DNA from 3 places in the Paenisporosarcina sp. FSL H8-0542 genome. Region 2 is predicted to be linked to each of the others. Evidence: riboswitches for the same ligand, from Rfam matches in the RefSeq annotation. Region 2 holds a riboswitch; each other region holds the start of a gene.
What was found. Region 2 has a riboswitch for S-adenosylmethionine ahead of MHH33_RS05360 (methionine ABC transporter ATP-binding protein). Riboswitches for the same ligand answer to the same signal wherever they lie in the genome.
Positions count from the first base shown of each region.

Region 1: linked by a shared signal. The riboswitch ahead of MHH33_RS00755 (2,3-diketo-5-methylthiopentyl-1-phosphate enolase) and the one ahead of MHH33_RS05360 (methionine ABC transporter ATP-binding protein) in region 2 are both predicted to bind S-adenosylmethionine.
Region 3: linked by a shared signal. The riboswitch ahead of metE (5-methyltetrahydropteroyltriglutamate--homocysteine S-methyltransferase) and the one ahead of MHH33_RS05360 (methionine ABC transporter ATP-binding protein) in region 2 are both predicted to bind S-adenosylmethionine.

Region 1 covers NZ_CP152050.1:136,207-143,627, forward strand. Annotated here, with positions in the region: gene corA (magnesium/cobalt transporter CorA) at 1-104, opposite strand, end outside; gene MHH33_RS00735 (hypothetical protein) at 338-472, shown strand; gene MHH33_RS00740 (hypothetical protein) at 655-933, opposite strand; guanidine-I (ykkC/yxkD leader) riboswitch at 1,103-1,206, shown strand; gene MHH33_RS00745 (multidrug efflux SMR transporter) at 1,265-1,600, shown strand; gene MHH33_RS00750 (multidrug efflux SMR transporter) at 1,600-1,914, shown strand; SAM riboswitch class I at 2,068-2,172, shown strand; gene MHH33_RS00755 (2,3-diketo-5-methylthiopentyl-1-phosphate enolase) at 2,245-3,459, shown strand; gene MHH33_RS00760 (2-hydroxy-3-keto-5-methylthiopentenyl-1-phosphate phosphatase) at 3,456-4,115, shown strand; gene MHH33_RS00765 (methylthioribulose 1-phosphate dehydratase) at 4,112-4,741, shown strand; gene MHH33_RS00770 (cupin domain-containing protein) at 4,744-5,274, shown strand; gene MHH33_RS00775 (YjcZ family sporulation protein) at 5,553-5,651, opposite strand; gene MHH33_RS00780 (plasmid pRiA4b ORF-3 family protein) at 5,757-6,272, opposite strand; gene MHH33_RS00785 (hypothetical protein) at 6,190-6,369, opposite strand; gene MHH33_RS00790 (VTT domain-containing protein) at 6,519-7,187, shown strand; gene MHH33_RS00795 (alpha/beta fold hydrolase) at 7,224-7,421, opposite strand, start outside.
Region 2 covers NZ_CP152050.1:1,015,188-1,022,608, forward strand. Annotated here, with positions in the region: gene MHH33_RS05350 (toprim domain-containing protein) at 161-502, shown strand; gene MHH33_RS05355 (thioredoxin family protein) at 515-823, shown strand; SAM riboswitch class I at 881-988, shown strand; gene MHH33_RS05360 (methionine ABC transporter ATP-binding protein) at 1,239-2,264, shown strand; gene MHH33_RS05365 (methionine ABC transporter permease) at 2,257-2,925, shown strand; gene MHH33_RS05370 (MetQ/NlpA family ABC transporter substrate-binding protein) at 2,979-3,803, shown strand; gene MHH33_RS05375 (hypothetical protein) at 4,303-4,836, shown strand; gene MHH33_RS05380 (hypothetical protein) at 5,163-5,312, shown strand; gene sufC (Fe-S cluster assembly ATPase SufC) at 5,610-6,389, shown strand; gene sufD (Fe-S cluster assembly protein SufD) at 6,405-7,421, shown strand, end outside.
Region 3 covers NZ_CP152050.1:1,687,116-1,694,536, reverse strand. Annotated here, with positions in the region: gene metC (cystathionine beta-lyase) at 1-856, opposite strand, end outside; gene MHH33_RS08875 (methionine biosynthesis PLP-dependent protein) at 856-1,968, opposite strand; gene MHH33_RS08870 (YezD family protein) at 2,207-2,368, opposite strand; gene metE (5-methyltetrahydropteroyltriglutamate--homocysteine S-methyltransferase) at 2,600-4,900, opposite strand; SAM riboswitch class I at 5,047-5,152, opposite strand; gene MHH33_RS08860 (hypothetical protein) at 5,415-5,924, opposite strand; gene MHH33_RS08855 (hypothetical protein) at 6,081-6,566, opposite strand; gene MHH33_RS08850 (DUF5412 family protein) at 6,690-7,220, opposite strand; gene MHH33_RS08845 (hypothetical protein) at 7,358-7,421, opposite strand, start outside.

The DNA of each region.
Region 1 (7,421 bases), 880 kb from region 2:
TCAAAATCAATCCAGTACCAGTCGAATGACTTTTTATGTAGATCTTCTAAAGGAAAGTCCATTTCTAATTGGCTATCAACGGTAACTCCAAATGTTCGAATCATAAGTAAAACCTCGTTTCACACGGTAAATTCTAGTAGTAGTTTACCACGAAAGTTCGATGTGCTTGTATTGAAGCCAACAAAATTCGTTTGAAAAAGGAGAAGTTACCAGTTGATTTCTTATAACTTCGCATTAAAAGCTCATTTTCTAAATAATGTCTTAACAAGTCATTCACATCCTCTTCATATTCATCGACTACACTAAAGGTGCAAGCTCAAATCCAAGGAGGTCCTACATGAGTCAAACACGTTTGAAAAAGAAAGCTTTACCTATCGCAATCCTTTCGTTTTTAGCCATCAGTGGAGTCGCGGGAACCATTGCCACATTTCCATTTCATAAACGACAACGAATACCTCTAAAAGCTAGATAAAGGAAAAATAAAAAATGCGATTTAAAGGAGAGTCATTAACGTGGAAATTCAACGAAGACCTTGGAAAAAAATATCTTTGACGCGATTTATGGACTTTATAAGTAAGTCCACTCAAAGAGCACAAGAAAAGAGATTTTCTCAATTAAATTCATCACAGACACCTTGGAATTAACTAAACGCAGTCATATATAAATAAATTGATTCACTTTAATACTCTCATTTCTAATGGAGAGTTTTTTCTTGTTTAAAAACTCAATCATATGGGGATCTTTAATAACTTTTTCATGCGCTAACAAATACGAAATCGGGATGAGAAGAAAAAGAATGATCAATCCAATCATCGTACCAAGCGGAGAGATAGGAAGTAGATTACCTGCAAAAAAACCAAGTAACTGATAAAAAATGACGAAAATGACGATGGACATGATCAAAATAATGATCTTATTTTTGAAGGTTTTCATTGTGATTCTCCTTCCGCAACAACCAAATATATTACCATTAAGTATTACATTTACTTCCAATTGTTACAACTGTTTCTTTAAAGCGAGCGCATCGTTTGACTCTCTGTAAAATATAGTTTATTCTAGCCATGGAATTAATAAATGCATAAAGCGCCATTTTCACAATGGCGGCCAAGTTTTCTAGGGTTCCGCAAACAACCGGTTTGGTCTGGTCCAAGAGAAAACGCTTTGCACACACGCAAAGATACACGGAAGGATAAAAGCCTGGGAGATGACGTATGATACGTTTATCTCTCGGGCTTATTTTGATTTGGAAAAGGAGTATGTTTTCATGAATAAAGAATGGATGAAAGTCTTCATAGCAGCATTTTTTGAAGTGTTTTGGGTAATTGGTCTCAAGCATGCGGATGATATCTGGACATGGTTGGGCACGGCAATTGCGATTTCGGTGAGTTTCTATTTAATGATTATGGCAGGGAAAACACTTCCTGTTGGAACCGTGTATGCAGTGTTTGTCGGACTTGGTACAGCTGGTACAGTGATTGCGGATATCCTCTTTTTCGGGGAATCATTTAGTATCGCAAAAATTGCCTTGATTGCACTTCTGTTAATTGGGGTTGTCGGGCTTAAGCTGGTGACAAAAGAACAGGAAGAGGTGGAATCCTAATGGCGTGGATATTCTTAGTCATTGCTGGATTGTTTGAAATGACAGGTGTGGCGATGATCAGTCAAGTGCATAAAAGTCGCAATTGGAAGTCCATTAGCGGATTGTTCGCAAGCTTTTTGGCAAGCTTCCTGTTCCTTGCACTCGCCATGGAAACCCTTCCGATGGGTACGGCATACGCAGTGTGGACTGGTATTGGTGCTTCAGGTGGAGCGATTTTAGGCATGATTTTATACGGGGAGCCTAAAACATGGTTGCGCATGCTGTTTATTGCCATGGTGTTAGGAGCGGCTGTCGGTTTGAAATTTATTTCTTAGGACTGTCATATCTATTTCCCGGCAAACATAGCATAGCTTTATCACACATATAAAAAGCAGTATATTTTAATTTATTAGAAAATTATGTTGACAAGTATTTTGCACCCTGTCATAATCCAATTTAGATTTTAAAAAAATATCATATCTACATTTTTCTTATCAAGAGCAGGTGGAGGGACTAGCCCTATGAAACCCGGCAACCGACTTACGCGAGTAGGCACGGTGCTAATTCTTGCAGCAGTAGCTGACAGATAAGAGGATGTTAGTTCAACTACTAACCTCTTCTTTTTTGTGAAGAGGTTTTTTATTTTCCCTAAAGAGGTGAAGACATTGAGTGAAGTAGTCGCGACTTATTTAGTCCATAGCATAGAAGAAAATTTAGAAAAAAAAGCAGAAGGCATCGCACTTGGCTTGACGGTCGGATCATGGACCGACTTACCACAACTGGAACAACAGCAACTGAAGAAACATAAGGGACGCGTTGTATCTGTCGAAAAAGAAAATAGTCAATTAGAAAGCAGAACGAAAGGAATTATTCGCATTGCATACCCCACGGCGAATTTCAGTCCTGATTTGCCAGCCATTTTAACGACGACTTTTGGCAAGTTATCACTGGACGGGGAAATCAAATTAATTGATTTGGAGTTCAGTCCGGAATTAACGGGACACTTTCCAGGGCCGAAATTCGGCACAGAAGGCATACGACAACTGACAGGCGTGCAAGAACGACCATTTGTCATGAGTATCTTTAAAGGCATACTCGGGAAAGATTTGGACTTTTTACTGACACAACTGGAACACCAAGCACGCGGTGGTGTGGATTTTGTGAAAGATGATGAAATTTTATTCGAAAACGAGTCGACGCCTTTTGAACAACGGATTGTAAAAGGACGTGAAGTACTCGAGCATGTTCTCTCGGAGACAGGTCACCGCACACGTTACGCAGTGAATTTGACAGGACGTACATTCGACTTAAGAGACAAAGCAAGACATGCGACAGAGCTAGGGGCAGATATGTTGCTGTTTAATGTTTATGCATACGGATTGGATACACTGCAAAGTTTAGCTGAAGATCCAGAAATTGCGATTCCGATAATGGCACACCCAGCCGTTTCGGGAGCATTCACTCCATCCCGAAAGTATGGTCTCTCAAACCACCTCGCACTGGGTAAAATATTGCGACTTGCCGGGGCGGATTTCTCGTTATTTCCTTCACCGTATGGCAGTGTGGCCTTGGAAAAATCAGAAACATTACAAATTGCAGAAGCACTCCAGGTTCCTGGTTTGATAAAGACCTCTTTGCCAGTGCCTTCAGCCGGAATTCATCCGGGCATGGTGCCGCAACTGATTGAAGACTTTGGTATTGATTCCGTCATCAATGCAGGTGGCGGGGTGCACGGACATCCAGCAGGTTCTGTGGCGGGGGGAAAAGCATTCAGGCAAGCGGTTGATGCAACGCTTTCAAGAAAGACCTTATCAGAGGCTGCACAAACAAATGCAGAACTGCAACAAGCACTGGAATTGTGGGGTGACAAAGTACGATGACACAACCCGTTATATTTTGTGATTTTGATGGCACGATTACCACGAAAGATAACATTATGGCCATCATGAAAAAATTCGCACCACCTGAGTGGGAGCCGATTAAAGACCAGATTCTCGGCCAACAAATAACCATTCAACAAGGCGTAACACAACTTTTCAACTTGCTATCAACCGACCAAAAAGATGAAATTACCCAATTTGTATTGAAACAGGCACAAATTCGAGAAGGATTTGAGGATTTTGTGGCCTATACGAAAGCACAGAAGATTCCACTCTTTATTGTATCTGGAGGCATTGATTTCTTTGTTAAGCCACTCGTGAAGGAACATATAGAAGACGACCGTATTTACTGCAACGTGGCAGATTTTTCTGGAGAAACCATCATAATCAACTGGCCTCATACATGCGATGAACATTGCTCGAATGGCTGTGGTTGTTGTAAACCATCCATCATTCGCAAACTGAGTGACGACAACACTTACAAAATCGTCATCGGTGATTCCATTACCGATTTGCAAGCGGCCAAACTGGCAGACAAAGTCATAGCGCGGGACTTCCTCATTGAAAAGTGCGAAGAACTCGATATTCCTTTTGAGCCATTTGAAACATTTACAGACGTGATTCACATTTTAAAGCAATTGGAGGTACGCACATGAGCAATTACTTTTCCCGCTGGAACGAGCTTGCGGCCATAAAAAAAGAACTCGCAGACCGCGATTGGTTCTACGGCACGAGTGGTAATTTATCGATTAAGGTAACGAATGAACCGGTTACATTCCTCGTTACAGCATCCGGTAAGGACAAACGGAAATTCACGGATCATGACTTTTTACTGGTTGATGCAACTGGTGAAAAATTGGAGGAAACGATGTCAAAGCCATCGGCCGAAACGTTGCTCCACGCTAAGATTTATAACAAAACAAATGCCGGTTGTGTCCTTCATGTGCACACGATTGACAACAATGTCATCACAGAACTGTATAAACATGATACACATATCGATTTCACCGGAAATGAAATTATTAAAGCACTCGGTTCCTGGGAACAAGATGCCAAAGTCAGCATTCCGATCATTCCAAATGTCGCGCATATCCCGACACTTGCTGAACAATTTGATCGTTATGTAACAGGGGACACGGGAGCAATCCTGATTAAAAATCACGGCATCACGGTGTGGGGCAAAGACGCTTTTGAAGCGAAAAAATATTTGGAAGCATGGGAATTTTTATTCTCGTACCAAGTGAAAATAGCAACTATAAAACATGTAGTGGGGAGTTATTAAAAATGGCATACATTCGCAAACACGCAAACAACGAACGCATTGAAGAAGAGCAAGCAGTCATCGCCTTTTTGAACAGCAATGAAGTTATTTACGAAAAATGGGCCATCGAGAAGCTTCCAACCGAACTTCGTGAAAAATTCAATTTAACAGATGAAGAAAAACAACAGATTCTATCCGCATTCGGAATCGAAATTGCTGACATTTCCAAGCGACGCAACTACCAGCAAGCGGATGTGATTTCACTCTCTGAATCAACGCCTAACTTGGAACAACTGTTGAAAAATTTCCAACAAGAGCACCATCATGAAGACGATGAAGTGCGTTTCATCGTCAGCGGTCATGGCATTTTCGTCATTCAATCGGAAGACGGAGAGTTCTTTGATGTCGAGTTGCAACCGGGAGACTTAATCTCTGTACCTGAAAATGTTCGGCACTACTTTACGCTGATGGAAGACCGTAAAGTTGTAGCAGTACGCATCTTTGTCACGACAGAAGGCTGGGTACCGATTTACGAGAAGGAAACAGTCGCTTAATTAGAGGTTGATTACTTTTTGACCACTTGATAAAGGTCTTTGACCAGTCAAGATTGATTTTCATCCAGTTAGCCCAAGTTTTTGACCAGTCAGCAAGGCTTTCGTTCATTCGTGGTCACTTTCCGTCCATTCGCCTGGACACGGAAAAAATCATCCTTTCCAGACACACAATAAAACCTGACATCCCGTAAGGAGTCAGGTTTTTTGTACTTATTACACACGATGGGGGAAGAAAGAGTCGTGCGTCATAGTCGGATGTGAGGGTTAATTTCTATAAATTAGTATAGACAACTCGCACCGACAATAATTAACAAGATGAAGAGAACAACAATCAACGTGAACGTAGAACCGCTAGTATTGCAGCATTCGTATCCCATGCTTTACACCACCTTTTTAGAAAGGATGCTTTAGCATATGCACATCTTTGGCACTGACCCGGGAAAAAATCACGGTTCACTACACAAGATTGTTTCTTGCTTCATTCATTTTATTTGGCCACACCATTCTTCTTTCAAGACGGCATTTACTTTGGCTAAGTTGAACTTTTGATACCCTTGACCTTCTGCCCGTGCTTTCATCCCCGCGTGTTTAGGGTCATCTTTGTCTTTCATGACGCGCTTGAATTCGTCATATCCAGGCGGACAAGTACCTTTGCCTTCGAGCAGTTGCGGATGATCATACGTGTAATCATCCACTACTTGTTCGAGCACCACTTCGTGGTCCCAGCTGTCTCCAAAGTCATACATGTAGCGAAATACGGGGGAGTCATGGACGTATTTGGTCAAATCCACATTGCGTGCGAGTAATAGCTGAGTACGGATAAACTGTTGATACATTCTGAATTCAAACGATCCTTCTTCTGGCGGGTTTTTCATATAGTGTTGGGCCATGCCGAAGTTTTCTGAAACCGATTCTTCATCGCCGACCAATGGAATCGTCGATGGAGAAATTAAATAAGTGACTATTTGTCCATCCGACAGAGGTTTGGATAATCGAATGTAAATCATAAAAATCGAGCGTCTCAGGTACGATAATGCGACGCCATACTTTCGGTTTTACATAATTTAGCGTGACAAGAAATTGATATGCTTTCAAGATATCACCTCTACTTTAGAATTTTCCCCATCATAGGAAATATTTACAGTTCCCATTTCTATCAATTTTAAGAAACATGGTATGATAGAAGAAAATTAATTTATTGCATAATAAAATTATTTCCATAGGAAGATACGAGTGGGTGACGAATGAAAGAAGCGATCAACAAATTCACGCATAAAAACTGGTTGGTTTGGGGTGGCTTATTGTTGCTGCTCATTTTTTTACTATTAAATCGTCAGATCATTACTCTTCTCGTAAATCGTGACGTCGAAGGCATTCAAGATTTTTTGGATGATAATCTGCTTTATGCATATATATTTATGCTGATCATCATGATTCTCCAAAATTCGTTTACGGTGTTTCCTTTACTTTTAGTAATTACCATCAACATTACGTTGTTTGGATTTTTTGATGGTTTTTTATGGAGCTGGATTTCCAGTGTAATCGCCGCAGTCTTCGTCTTCTGTGCCGTCCGCTTCTTGTTTCAAGAAAGATTGATTGAAAAATTCAAACCAGGTTTACTTGTGCAAATAGAAGCAAATGGATTTGCTTATGTATTCCAAGCGCGGATTTTCCCTTTAGTCCCGACTAGTTTGGTCAATATATTGGGAGGATTGAGCACGGTTCGGTTTTGGCCGTTTATTCTTGCCACGACCATCGGGAATTTTATTTATTTTTTCATCCTGGCGCTGATTCCCGCTGGACTAGTCTCAAAGGAAATTGATGAAACCATGATTTGGGTCATTTTAGTGAGTGCTATCTTGTTATACTACTTGTTCAAACTTGTTCGAAAAAAACGGAAACCCTCTAACTAAAGAGACTAACCCAGTTCACAAAGTGTGAGCTGGGTTTTATTTTTGATCTAAAAATTCGAGTACGAAATCCAAGAACAGCAAGGGTTGTTCCACATTAGGCGCATGTCCTGACTGATTGAACTCCACAAACGTAGCATTCGGAATCAATTTCGCTGTTTCACGTCCCACTTCAGGCGGATTCAATCCATCATGATCGCCACTGATGACCAATGTTTCAGCTGTTATACGATACAA
Region 2 (7,421 bases):
TCGGCGTTTTTTGCATATGTCGATTATAACAGCGAGTTTAAAACGGGATATTGAAAAGAGTGGCATTGGTTGTGATCGGGAAGAGTTGCAACCTGATGGACTCCGTTTCAAGAAAACTTTTTAAACAATCTTTTATGTCAGTACAGCCAGGAGTGATCCCATGCCAATTGATAAAGTCATAATTGTAGAAGGTCGATCAGATAAACAGCGGATTCTGCGTCTTATTGCAGAGCCAGTTGAAATTATCTGCACGAACGGAACAGTCAGCCCCACGCGATTGGAAGAAATATTAGCCCCCTACGATCAGTTGGAGATTTATGTATTTGTCGATGCTGATAAGTCCGGAGAGAAATTACGTGCGCTCATTAAACGTGAATTTCCCGAAGCACTTCATTTATATACTGATCCAGCCTACCGAGAAGTTGCGACTACACCAATGAAAGTTCTAGCGACTGTGTTGCTCGGAGCGAATATCGATGTTAAAGCGGAATTTATTGCCTAAAGGATGAATACAATGAAAGAATGGACGCGTGCGGAGTGGGAAAATCATTCTCAAAACGCAAAGAGGGCAGCTTATTATTTATATACGCCCATGTGTGGAACTTGCCAAGTTGCCTCAAAAATGATGGACGTTGTGGAAGAACTTTTGCCGGATTTGCAAATAGGGAAAGCAAACTTGAACTATGTAGAAAGTTTAGCGGTCGATTATCAAATCCAAAGCGTCCCTTGTTTACTCATTGCGGAAAATGGTCAAATAGTTGAAAAAGTTTATGCTTTTCAATCAGTTCCCTATCTCTATAATCGTTTGCAAAAAAATAATTGACGTTCGCATTTGAACGTGTTACATTATCATTCGTAACTAAAAACTTAATATCGTAAACTCTTATAAAGAGAGGCTGAGGGAAGTGCCCTATGAAGCCCGGCAACCGTCACAATTTGTGAAATGGTGCCAAATCACTCAAAGCGAATTCGCTTTGAAAGATGAGAGAACGGTCTAACGTATATAATTGTGCATTAGTCCCTTCTGCTTGTCTGCGGAAGGGATTTTTATTTTTTTAGGATATTTCAATAAAATGATGTTGATATTAAATAAAATGAAAGAGGTTATTTGCGCACGCTAAGCTTGAGAGCAGGTAAGTGGTTTTAAACTTGTTGACTCATGCGAAACATGCGGCCAGCGCAATTGCACGATAAAGAAAACAAATAAAATGCTTGATAAATTCAGAGGTGAAGTAAATATGATTCAATTAAAAAACTTATCAAAACGGTTTGAAACCGGTAATGGACAACTCATAGCGGTAGATGACGTGAATGTGACGATTGATCAAGGCGAGATTTTTGGCATAATCGGTTACAGTGGAGCCGGAAAAAGTACGTTAATCAGATTATTGAATGGCTTGGAAAAACCTACTTCAGGTAGTGTCACTGTAAATGGACACGAAATCTCGTCCAGTTCAGGACAAGATCTTCGTAGTGCAAGACAAAAAGTAAGCATGATTTTTCAACATTTCAACTTACTATGGTCGCGGACAGTCGAGGAAAATATTTCATTCCCACTAGAAATTGCAGGGATTAGCAAAACGCAACGTTCAGAACGAGTTAAAGAATTAATCGAACTAGTTGGATTGACAGGGAGGGATAAAGCATACCCTTCCCAATTATCCGGCGGTCAAAAGCAACGGGTAGGAATTGCCCGTGCCCTTGCCAATAATCCTGAAGTGCTGCTATGTGATGAAGCGACATCAGCACTTGACCCTGAAACAACAGATGCCATTTTGGAACTATTGGTAGATATCAACAAACGGTTGGGTTTGACAATTGTCCTGATTACACATGAAATGCATGTCATCCGTAAAATTTGTCATCGGGTTGCGGTCATGGAAGCTGGAAAAGTGGTTGAAATGGGAAGTGTACTTCAAATATTCCAAACTCCTGAACAACCCATTACGAAACGCTTTGTTGCCCAGGTAAATGGTCCGGAGTCAGCCAGCCAGACTATTGCTCATTTGGTAGAGCAATATCCCTCAGGCAAGCTTGTGAAACTAGTGTTTGTCGGAGATAGAACGGAGCAACCGATTCTATCAAGATTAATTAAGCAATATCAAGTAGAAGTTAACATCGTTCAAGGGAATATCGCACAAACTCAAAATGGTGCATATGGAACGTTATATTTACAAATCGACGGTGATTCAAATGCCATCGACCAAGCGATTGATTATTTACATGGACAAGATGTTCATACGGAGGTGATTTCACATGATTGAAAACCTTCTACCGAATGTGGATTGGGAAAAAATGTGGGAAGCCACACTTGAAACGTTATATATGACTGCAATGGCTACCGTTTTAACTTTCATAATTGGACTTGCACTTGGAATTTTGCTGTTTGTAACTAGCCCTCGTCAATTATGGGCAAATAAAATAGTGTACTGGTTAACAGGGGCGTTCGTTAATATTTTCAGATCCATCCCGTTTATCATCTTAATTATTTTGTTGATTCCGTTTACTAAATTCCTACTCGGTACGATTCGTGGGGCAAATGCTGCATTACCGGCACTAATCATAGGTGCAGCACCATTTTATGCCCGCATGGTCCTGATTGCATTACGTGAAATAGATAAAGGTGTAATTGAAGCTGCTCGCTCAATGGGTGCTAAAACTTCCACAATCATTTGGAAAGTGCTACTTCCGGAGTCCATGCCTGCATTAATCTCAGGACTGACCGTTACAGCAATTGCCCTTGTAGGTTATACTGCGATGGCAGGAATTATCGGAGCGGGCGGTCTTGGAACACTCGCATTTTTAGATGGCTTCCAACGCAGTAGGGGAGATGTAACAGTTGTTTCCACAATTATCATTTTACTAATTGTCTTTATCATCCAATGGGTGGGAGATTCGATTACAACAAAAACAGACAAACGTTAAGGTGCTTTCGGGTGAAAGCTCGATCACATAAACAAAAAAAGGGAGAGATAATGATGAAGAAATTTGTAGCAGGAATTTTATTATCGGCAAGTGCAATCACTCTAGCAGCATGTGGCGGAGGAGCTGACTCATCATCAGGTGGAGACAGTAAAGAACTTGTAGTGGGAGCATCTAACATACCCCATTCAGAAATTTTGGAACAAGCAAAACCGTTGCTTGAAGAAAAAGGTATTGAACTTAAAATTGAAACTTACCAAGATTACATTTTACCGAATGAGGATTTGGAAAATGGCGATTTGGATGCAAACTACTTCCAGCACATTCCTTACTTCGAAGCTCAAATGGCCGATCATGGCTATGATTTTGCCAATGCTGGTGGTATCCATATTGAGCCAATCGGTGTGTACTCAAAAAAATATAAGTCTCTGGATGAACTTCCTGAAGGAGCAACGATACTAATCAGTAATTCAGTTGCTGACCATGGTCGTATCCTATCTATGTTGGAAGCTGAGGGTCTAATCACATTGAAAGAAGGCATTGATAAGACAACAGCCGAAGTAAAAGATATTGTAGACAATCCGAAGAACTTGGAATTTGATGCAGAATACGAAGCAGCACTACTTGTACAAATGTACGAAAATGAAGAAGGCGATGCGGTGTTAATCAACTCAAACTACGCAATCGACGCTGGGTTGAACCCATTGGAAGATTCAATCGCTATTGAAAACTCAGAATCTCCATACGTAAATATCATTGCTGTAAAAGCTGGTAATGAAAAAAATAAAGAAATTAAAGCATTAGTTGAAGTATTGAAATCTAAAGAAATTCAAGATTTCATTTTAGAAGAATGGGGCGGCTCGGTCGTTCCAGTTAAATAAAGTAATCCTATGGACGTCGGGAAACCGACGTCTTTTCTATTTCTTGGAAGAGGATACTTAGTCAGTAACTTGAAGATTGTTTTTTTGTGGGAATCAATGGGTGAGACCGATTAAATGGTATTTGATGCCGATTAAAACTAAGTCAATGCCGTTTAAATCTCGTTTGAACCCAATTAAATTCAAGACAATGCCAATTAAATTTCATTTTACTCCAAATTAAATGAGTGTCATACCGAGTTAGGATTTAATCCAAACGATGATTATACTAATGATTGTACATTACATAGCACAGGATAGTTTTGAATTGACAACAAATATAAATGAAGATGAGGCATTACCATGTTAATCGTGAATCGACTTTCACGTGAAAAAACTAATGAAAGTAGCTCTTTGGAATCATAATTTTCAATGTGTTCCGACTATTTTGTATAGCCTTTACATTGGGAATATTGTTATGGTAGGATAATGATGCAAATTGACTACATATAAAGGAGATTCAATGATGAAAAAATTATTACTACTACTTACTTCACTTACAATCGTTCTTGCGGCATGTTCATCTGATAAAGAAGAAAAGCCGGAAACAACAACAAACGGAGCAGCAAAGACTGAAGAAAAAGCTAATCCTGCAGCAGATATGATGAAGTTTTATTTATCCATTTCTCAATCAATTAATGAGGTTGATGCTGATTTAAACGCTTTTGAAGATGCACAGGGTGAAGCAGCACTTCCTGAAGGTGCCGATCTTCAAGCGATGAAAGATGCAGCAAAAGCTTCTGCAGACAATGCATCAGCAAAAGTAGAAGCGTTGGAAGTTCCTAAAACCTTAACAAAGCAACAAGAAGCAATTAACAGCGCACTTTCTAAAATTCAAGAAGCTTACACAATGAAATCAAAAGCGTTAGCTTCTGAAGGCGAAGTTCAATTAGATGAAGCAAATGCAAAATTCCAGGAAGCTGACAAAGAGTTAAATGCTGTCCTTGAAGAAATCGGTTTGGTTGGTTCAAGTATTTTTAATGAAGTTTCTTTATAAGAAACAAAATGTTTTCCAAAAAGTTCTTCCGTTAATTCGGTCGAACTTTTTTTTTTTGAGCTGATAACTCGTTGTAAATTGTACATATGCGCTTGCTGCTTGTTCGGCCTGATCCAACGTACTGAGATTAACCAGTTCGTCCATGAAAATCGAATCGATACATATTTTGTTATAAATCAAAAATAAAAGTTATGAGAGTTTTTGTTTGAAAGTTTGACCAGTGGGTATATATACAAATGTGAAGGATTACAACTTACAACAGTAGGTTGAAAATTTGAAAGGAATGATTCACTATCCAATCACTAGATTTTACCTACACAGAACGTATGGACCAAGCATTCAGAAGCGCACATGGAGTTGGATTGGTTGATTATCAAAACGACGCCGATATACGAATTAGGGTTGAAATGCAACGTGAACGTGATCATGAAATTGGCCAACAAATCGCGGCTCGTCTAGAGCGTCAAGCACATTGAGAAGTATAATAAATAGTAGCAAAAGTCAGTGAGCCTAGGTTCATTGGCTTTTTTTTGTCGTTTCTTAGTGAAATCGATTCTCAATTAGATTCGCTTTATTGAAAATGAAAAACTGTGAATGATAGTATATGATAAATCGTGCTGATATTAGTTAATTTCAATTGTGTTAAACGATTTTCATATATTTAATAGGCCGTTTAAAAGATTTGCAAGGGGTCGATAATTCGGTTAAGATTAGAATGATAATAAATTAAGAATGGTTTTTTCCGTTCATTTATACAATATGGAGGTTATAAAATGTCGACTTTAGTTATTCAAGATCTTCACGTTGCCATTGATGGTAAGGAGATTCTTAAAGGATTGAACCTTACACTTAATACAAACGAAATTCACGCAATCATGGGACCAAATGGTACTGGTAAATCTACTTTAGCTTCAGCAATCATGGGTCACCCGAAATATGAAGTAACTTCTGGTTCAGTCACTTTAGACGGTGAAGATGTACTGGAAATGGAAGTAGATGAGCGCGCTCAAGCGGGTCTTTTCTTAGCAATGCAATACCCAAGTGAAATCACTGGTGTAACGAATGCTGACTTCTTACGCTCAGCAATTAACTCACGCCGTGATGAAGGTGATGAAATTTCAATTATGAAATTCATCCGTGAACTTGATTCGAAAATGGAATATCTAGAAATGGACCAAGATATGGCTCAACGCTATTTAAATGAAGGTTTCTCAGGCGGAGAGAAAAAACGTAACGAAATTCTTCAATTAATGATGCTTCAACCAAAATTTGCGATTCTTGACGAGATTGACTCTGGTTTAGATATCGATGCACTTAAAGTAGTTTCTAAAGGAATCAACCAAATGCGTGGCGAAGGTTTCGGTTGTTTAATCATCACTCACTACCAACGCTTATTGAACTACATCACGCCTGATCATGTACATGTAATGATGCAAGGTCGTGTAGTGAAATCTGGTGGAGCGGAACTTGCTCATAAACTAGAAGCACAAGGTTACGATTGGATTAAAGAAGAATTAGGAATTGAAGACGAAACTGTAGGTCAAGAAGCGTAAGGAGGAGACATACAAATGACGGTTGAAACAAAATTGGCATTAACCGAACAAGATGTACGCTCCTATTCAACGGCGAAGCAAGAACCGTCTTGGTTTGCTGAATATCGTGTACAAGCTTTATTAGCGGCAGAAGATCTGCCTATGCCAACACCAGATAAAACGAAAATCGATAAATGGAATTTCACTAACTTCCCAGTTCACGCTGTTGAAAGCAAACCATTTGCTTCACTTGCCGAATTACCGGAAGAAGTAAAAGCCATTGTAAATGATGATCAAAAAAGCGTTTATATTCAACGAAATAATACACCTGCTTTTTTACAAATTTCTGATGAGTTAGCAGCACAAGGTGTCATTTTTACAGATATCTTTACTGCTGTACGTGAACATAGCGATCTTGTTCAAAAGTACTTCATGACAAACGGTGTGAAATCGGACGAGCATAAGCTCGCTAGCTTACATGCAGCGTTGTTAAATGGTGGCGTGTTCGTATACGTACCGAAAAATGTTGAAATCGTTGAACCAATTCAAGTTGTTTTCCTACATGACGATGCTCAAGCTTCTCTATTCAACCACACAATTGTAGTGGCGGATGCGAATAGCTCAGTAACTTATGTAGAAAACTATCTTTCAACTGTTCCCGAATCAGCAGGACTTGTAAACATTGTTTCTGAAGTATTTGCTGAAGACAATGCCCGCATCACTTATGGTGCGGTTGATGTCCTTGCTAAAGGCGGCACAACGTATGTTAACCGTCGAGGCATTGTTAATCGTAATGCACGAATAGAGTGGGCTCTTGGTTTGATGAATGACGGCGATACAATTTCTGAGAACGTTACACACTTGGTGGGTGACGCATCTTATGGCGATACTAAAATGGTTGTTGTAGGTCGCGGGAAACAAAAGCAAAACTTCACGACTAAAATCATTCATTGGGGCAAACACTCCGAAGGATACATTTTGAAACACGGCGTCATGAAAGATGAAGCTTCTTCTATTTTTAACGGAATTGGCAAAATCGAATATGGTGCAACT
Region 3 (7,421 bases), 670 kb from region 2:
GATGACTTTCTAGAGCCGGATAATAAACCTTATCGATTAGCGGGTGGCCTTGTAAAAATTCGGCGAGTAATATTGCAGATTTTTGTGATTGTTCGAGACGGACATAAAGCGTCTTGAGCCCTCTTAGCACGAGCCATGCGTCCTGAACACCCAGAATAGCCCCAAACGAATTTTGTAAAAAACCAAGTCTTTTCGCTAATTTTTCATCCTTGACAACTGCCAATCCAGCGACGACATCGCTATGCCCTGATAGAAATTTGGTTGCACTATGCAGCACAACATCAGCCCCAAGTTCAAGTGGTTTTTGCAAGGCTGGAGTGAGAAAAGTGTTATCGACGAATGTTAAGGCATTATTTTCTTTTGCTAACTTGCTAACCGCTTTGATGTCGGTCACCTTCAATAAAGGATTGGAAGGTGTTTCAACATAAAACACTTTTGTATTTGGCTTAATGGCTTGTTTTACTTGGATCAGATCCGTCATATCGACAAAGCTATAGTCAATTCCGTATCGGGACAGGACTTCGGTGATCAATCGATAGGTACCACCATAAACATCCTCTGAAATCACGACATGATCTCCTGAAGAGAGAAGCAGAAATGCCGTTGAAATCGCTGCTATCCCGGAAGAAAAAGCGAATCCATTTGTTCCACCTTCTAGTTCCGCAATAACTTCTTCTAGTGCATTCCTTGTAGGATTAGAGCTGCGACTGTAATCATATTTTCCAAGATGATCGATATCAAATTGATGAAAAGTTGACGCATGTTGGATCGCTACACTCACTGCGCCAGTATTCGGATCAATCTTATGACGATTGTGTAAAAGTCTTGTTTCAAAGGAATATTCTCTGTTCTCCATTACATAATCATCTCCTCTCTTATTTTCACAAAAGCTTGATCAAGGTCTGAAAGCAAATCTTCTACATCTTCAATTCCAACTGATAAACGCAATAATCGATTGCAAACACCTGCTTGAATTCTAACCTCTTCAGGGATATCAGCATGTGTTTGAGTGGCAGGGTAGGTGATGAAGCTTTCTGTACCTCCAAGGCTTTCGGCAAATGTAATAAGAGATAAACCTTGTAAAAAAGGATTAATCCATGACTCTTCTTTTAGGCGAAAAGAGATCATTCCACCTTTTCCTGCATAAAAAACGTCGGTTACAGTTTGAAGATTGGAAAGGTAAAGGACAACTTCCCGAGCATTTTTCTCATGCCGATTCATTCGTAGGGATAAAGTTTTCATACCGCGCATCAATAACCAGGAGTCAAATGGACTAAGCACAGCTCCCGTACTGTTATGGTAATGCGCTAGTTCCTCACATAGTTTTTTTCCTTTAGCAACAATAATGCCAGCAAGAACATCATTATGACCGCCTAAATATTTGGTTGCGCTGTGGATTACAATGTCAGCACCAAGAGTGATTGGTTGTTGCAAGAGAGGCGTATAGAAAGTGTTATCGACAATCAGCATAATTCCGTGTTTCTTGGCAATTTCCGAAACAGCGGAAATATCTGTTTTCTTCATTAAGGGGTTTGTAGGCGTTTCCAGAAAGATGGCTTTTGTTTGAGGGGTAATCTTTAATTCGATCGCTTCCGGACAACATGTGTTTACGTATTGACACTTCAATCCCCATTTTTTATATCCTTGTTCTAATAAACGATAGGTACCTCCATATAAATCTTCACTAACTAACCATTCATCACCTGATTGAAAAAGGGACAAAACTGTCATAATTGCCGCCATTCCAGAACTACAGGCGAAGCCTTGATCACCATATTCCAAATCTGATATTGTATTTTCAAGGAGCTGACGTGTTGGATTTCCCGTACGACTATAATCAAACTCCGTCGGTTGCCCAAGCCCTTCATGACGATAGGCCGTAGAAAAATAAACAGGGGGATTCACAGTCCCTGTAGCCGTATCACTGCGATTTCCAATTTGAGCAAGTTGTGTATCGATTTTATACATCCCAATCACTCCTCTAATAATAATGTTGATGCACTTTAAAACAGCGTTCTCCATTGTGGATCATCAGTTAGTGATACTCTCACTGCAGATTCTTACAACGTTAACTTATTCCAATCTATTTTCTTAACCCTAGGATATAAAAAAGACCTCTTGATTCCATAAAATTGTCAATAAACAATCTTACTGAATACAAGAGGCCTCCAGTTGTCCGGTGAGCTTCTTTAATATTTTAATTTTTTCAAACAGAAAACCGTTGCTTTTCTATGCGATTTATTTGAACAATCTTTCCTTCATGAAACGTAATTTGTAGCTCTCCAAAATGCAAGCCTTCAAGTGCTTTTGCGATAACTTCAAACTTTTCCTTTTCCTTTTCCTTACCTTCTTTCACCAAATCTCCCATTCACTCAACTCCCATATGCTTACATTAACTCAATATACATGGCCCTCTTATTTAGCAGATTTGAATAACTCTGCTGTAATTGGCACTGTTACAATTCGATTCAGTGGTTGCCTTGGTCTCAAAGACTCTTTAAAGGTAGTTCTTATATGGAAGGAACAGCCTATGCTTGTGCGAAAGGGTCCCAAGATTTTCTATTTCACTTTCATTATTCGGATATTCCACTCTGGAAGTTTATGACCCTATATTCACGAGCAGCTTTTCTCTCGTTTGTTTTGCTACTTCAACCATTATCTTAAGTGCTGCAACCGTTTCTTCAAGACCTCGTGTTTTCAAACCGCAATCAGGATTAATCCAGAACTGATTTGGATCAAGAACTTGTAGGGCACGATCAATGTTTCTACTCAGCTCTTCAAGCTTTGGTACACGTGGACTATGAATGTCGTATACACCAAGACCGATCCCTTTGTCATACGTGTTTTCTTCAAACGATTGAATTAATTCACCATGACTTCTTGATGTTTCAATCGAAATAACATCAGCATCGAGTGCTTTAATCGCATCGATAATATCTTTAAAGTCCGAATAACACATATGGGTATGAATTTGTGTATCGTTTTGTACTGACGTTGTTGCAAGTTTAAACGCATAAACTGCAGCGTCAAGATACCCTTCCCATTTTTCACGTTTTAACGGCAGCCCTTCACGAATTGCCGGCTCATCAACTTGAATCATACGAATTCCATTTTCCTCAAGCGTTTCAACTTCTTTTCGAAGCGCAAGTGCAATTTGATTGGCAACAACATAGCGTGAAATATCATCGCGAACAAACGACCAGTTTAAAATTGTAATTGGACCTGTCAGCATTCCTTTTACAGGTTTGTCAGTTATTGATTGGGCATATAAGGATTCTTTAACTGTTATCGGTTCTATAAATGACACGTCACCGTAAATAAGTGGTGGTTTCACACATCGCGAGCCATATGACTGGACCCAGCCAAATTTCGTGAATTGGAAGCCATCTAATTTTTCACCAAAATACTCAACCATGTCTGTACGTTCAAATTCTCCATGTACAAACACATCTAGACCAAGTTCCTCTTGAATTTCAATCCACTTTTTAATTTCTGCTTTTATATATGTTTCATATTCTGTATTCGTTAACTCGCCTTTACGCCATTTTAATCGGTTCTTTCTTACTTCTTGAGTTTGCGGGAAACTTCCGATTGTTGTTGTTGGAAGCAGTGGTAACTGAAAAGCCTCTTTTTGTATCTCTTGACGGACTTTAAATATTGCTTTTCGTTCCGCTTTATACGTATGCAAGTTTTGAATGGCTTCTTGAACTTGTGTGTTATTTCGGAATGATGATTTTTGTAACGCATGAATCGCTTCTGTACTTGCACTGATTTCTTTTTGTATCGCTTCTTTTCCATCGTTTAAGCCTTTTGTCAGTAGAACAATTTCATGTAATTTTTCATTAGCAAATGATAATGCTCCTTTTAGGACGTCATCAAGCGTTTCTTCACTTTTAACTGTCACAGGTACATGCAATAAGCTTGATGAAGATTGTACAATTAGACGATCTTTTGAAACAACATCCACAATCTCTGCAAGAATTGCAGAATGATCATTAAGATTCGCACGCCATATGTTTCGCCCGTCAATAATACCAGCAGCAAGAACCTTATCTTTTGGGAAACCATACTTTTTCAAAGCAGCAAGATTTTGACCATTATCATATACAAAATCAAGTCCAATTCCTTTAACAGGAAGTGAGATGACATCTTCGTAATGTTCAATGCTTTCAAAATATGTTTGTAATATCAGCTTTATGTTTGGCGCTGCATCATGCAATGTTTGATAGATATCCTTAAATAACGCAACATCTTCTTTGGAAATCGTTGTAGATAAAATCGGTTCATCGATTTGTACCCACTCTACTCCTTCTTTTTGTAATTCACGTAAAATGTCAGCGTAAAGCGGTACAAATTTTTCAACAACTGCTTTAAATTCATTTTCTCTATAACCCTTTGACAGTTTTACAAATGTGATAGGTCCTAAGATTACAGGTTTTCCTTCGATATTAAGTTTCTGTTTAGCCTCTTTATAAAATTGAAGTGGCCGGTTTTCAACAAGAGTAGGTACTGCTTCATTAAGCTCTGGAACAATATAGTGATAGTTTGTGTTAAACCATTTTGTCATTTCAGATGCAACAGCACCTTTATTGCCTCGTGCTATATCAAAATACGTTTCAAGCGATACTTTACCGCCGTCGTATTCAAAGCGTTTCGGTACTAATCCGAACATAACGGCTGTATCAAGCACATGATCATACAAACTAAAGTCTCCAACTGGTATCAAGTCAATTCCTAAATCTTTTTGTTTCTGCAGATTGTTTAGCCGAATCTCCTCAATTTGTTTTAAGAATGATTCTTTTTCTAGTTTCCCTGCCCATAACTGCTCCAGTGAATTTTTCCATTCACGTTTTACACCAATTCTTGGATAACCTAAATTCGAACTTTTCACTTTGCTCATAATATTTTTTACACTCCTTCTATTTTTATATTTTCATGCCCATTTCTATTTGAAACAGAGCAAATGAACCCATATTTCTAAAAACAAAAAAGCCTCTTCTTGGAAGCAAGAAGAGGCTCATCATTAAAAATATGTGACAAGATCTCAACTCATCTTCCAAGCATAATCGCTTGAAGGAATTGGCACAGTGCTCATAATGAGTCTGTTGCCGAGGTTTCAAAGGGCCTTTCCCTCCACCTCTCTTGATAAGTAGAAATTAACTATTTAGTTTTATTAATGGTTTAAATGGTATCAGTTTTGCTCGTTTTGAAATCAACGAATTTCACTTATTTATTATAATAATACAAACATTCAATAAAGTAAATAAATTCCTGAAATTTGTTTTTTCCCGTTTTTATCTTTTTACAAAGTACACTACGGATGTAAAGAACAGATTAAAGGGCAGCCCCAATAGTATTTGCTCGTCGTGGAATCGATGGAAATAAAATGAGCATGATTGCTGCTGAAGCAGAAACTATTTACAATAATTAATACTGTTTGTTAGAACACTTGGTCCTAACTTACCTGTTTTGGAATTTGAGAGACGCACCTGAACTTCGACATTCTTCATTTCTGCTGTAATTAAATCAAATCGTCCAGCCCAACTTGGACCATTCTCCTCTGGGGTTGGATAAAGCTTAAAACGCCAACTTATTTCTTTTGGAACAAACGCAAAACCTTCATAGCTATCGAAGTCTCCATACGAAGACGGTTCAGGAAGATGAACAGCGAGAATACTTATATTAGTTCTTGCAAAACTTGGTGGATTTAATTGCACTTTATAGATTAATGCTACACCTTTTGTATTCGTCAGACTTTTATCAACAGACTCCAATGTTAGGCTACAGGGCACTGAAATCACTTCTAATAATTCATCATTTTCTTCATTTATTGCCTTTGCTTTTGGTGGTCTTTCCCAAATTACAAATATTAGAGTTGTTAAACTTAATAGCAATAGCAAAAATATAACTGATATTTTTTTCATCTAATCACCTACCTAATTTTAAAGGTAGTATTTCCTTATGATAAGACAATATTCTTGTTCAACTATCCAGCCCCGTTAGTTCAATGAGAAAAAGACCGCTTAAGCATCTCGATGTTCTTCAACTAAGCACCCGTTAGTTGAACAATAATGCAGTAGCTATTTTAACTTTTTCATCGAAACCGATTTATCTGGGAAGTGTAAGAGTATATTTCCTCCTGATGACAAAATGACTTCAAATGATAATGTTGATTCGTTAATTGGTAATAATTCTTCAAACAACCAGTCATCTATTTCACGATTATTAATAGGTTTATCATTATCATAATTCAAGTGTTGAAATTGAAAGAACGAGACATTGTCAAAACTCAATATCCAAACATCGTCACTGGAAACAGTGAAGTGAATGTTTGAGTGAAGGAGACTTTTATGTTCAATTTCAATTTTTATAAGTCTATAATCGTGAAAACCCCAAGAGTTAAAACGATTAAAAATATCTTGAGGCAATCTATCAGATAATGTATTGAATACCTCTTTGTATTTTTTCGCATTTTCCATCCATTGATTATCTAATTTATCCAATTCTTCATCATTCGTGCCATCCATATTTTGAGCTAAATGCAATTCATATAATAAATATTTCATTTTTACAGCCCCTTTCTTTTCAGTGTTTCTTCAACTAAACTGCCCCGTTAGTTGAAAAAGAAAAAAGGGCTACCAAAACAGCCCAAAGATTTTTACTAAAGTAACCGTTAGTAAAAAGAATTATTAATCCGAAAAAGTTTCCCCTTTATCTAAGTTCAAAGTGTGATTATTTATTGTAATAATACCGTTATTTGTCCAAGCCACATCTGCCTTGTGCATATTGTCATCATAGTAGATATTCTTCTTGAACCAAAGGGGACCATCTACTATTCCTACTACACTAATAGAAGTAGCTGCACCACCATTTAATGTGTAGAAGTTGATTGTCGTTTTAGAATCGGGTGATTGGGTTGTTGCAATGGGTTCTCTTGCAAATGTATTCACTACTATCCCTAATAGAAAAATTGCTGAAAGGGGAAATGCAATTAAGACAGTCATCCAACTTCTCCATCTTGCTCCCCTGTTGCTTTTGTCTCTAAATCCCGAAATACCCATAAAACAAGTAGTAAACGTGAGCAACAATAAAACCGAAGCAGGTGGTGCAACTGACCACGAATGGTTATAAGAAGCATATAAAGTCTGTAAAGAAAGAACCGTTACTAACAAGCATAAAAGAAAAGACCACAAATTATATTTTCTTTCCACTATTTCCACTAAATTACCTCCCGATTAGAAGTTCTGGTGTTCCCCAAAAAATCTTCTTCTTCAACTAAACTGCTGCGTTAGTTGAAGAAGAAATGGTCTTACTCCTTATTAAAGTAAAGCACCCGTTAGTTGAAGATCATTCATTTCTATTCACCCGGCATATAGCCTATTACTTCATTGGTTTCAGGGTCAACAAGTATTAAAGGTGGA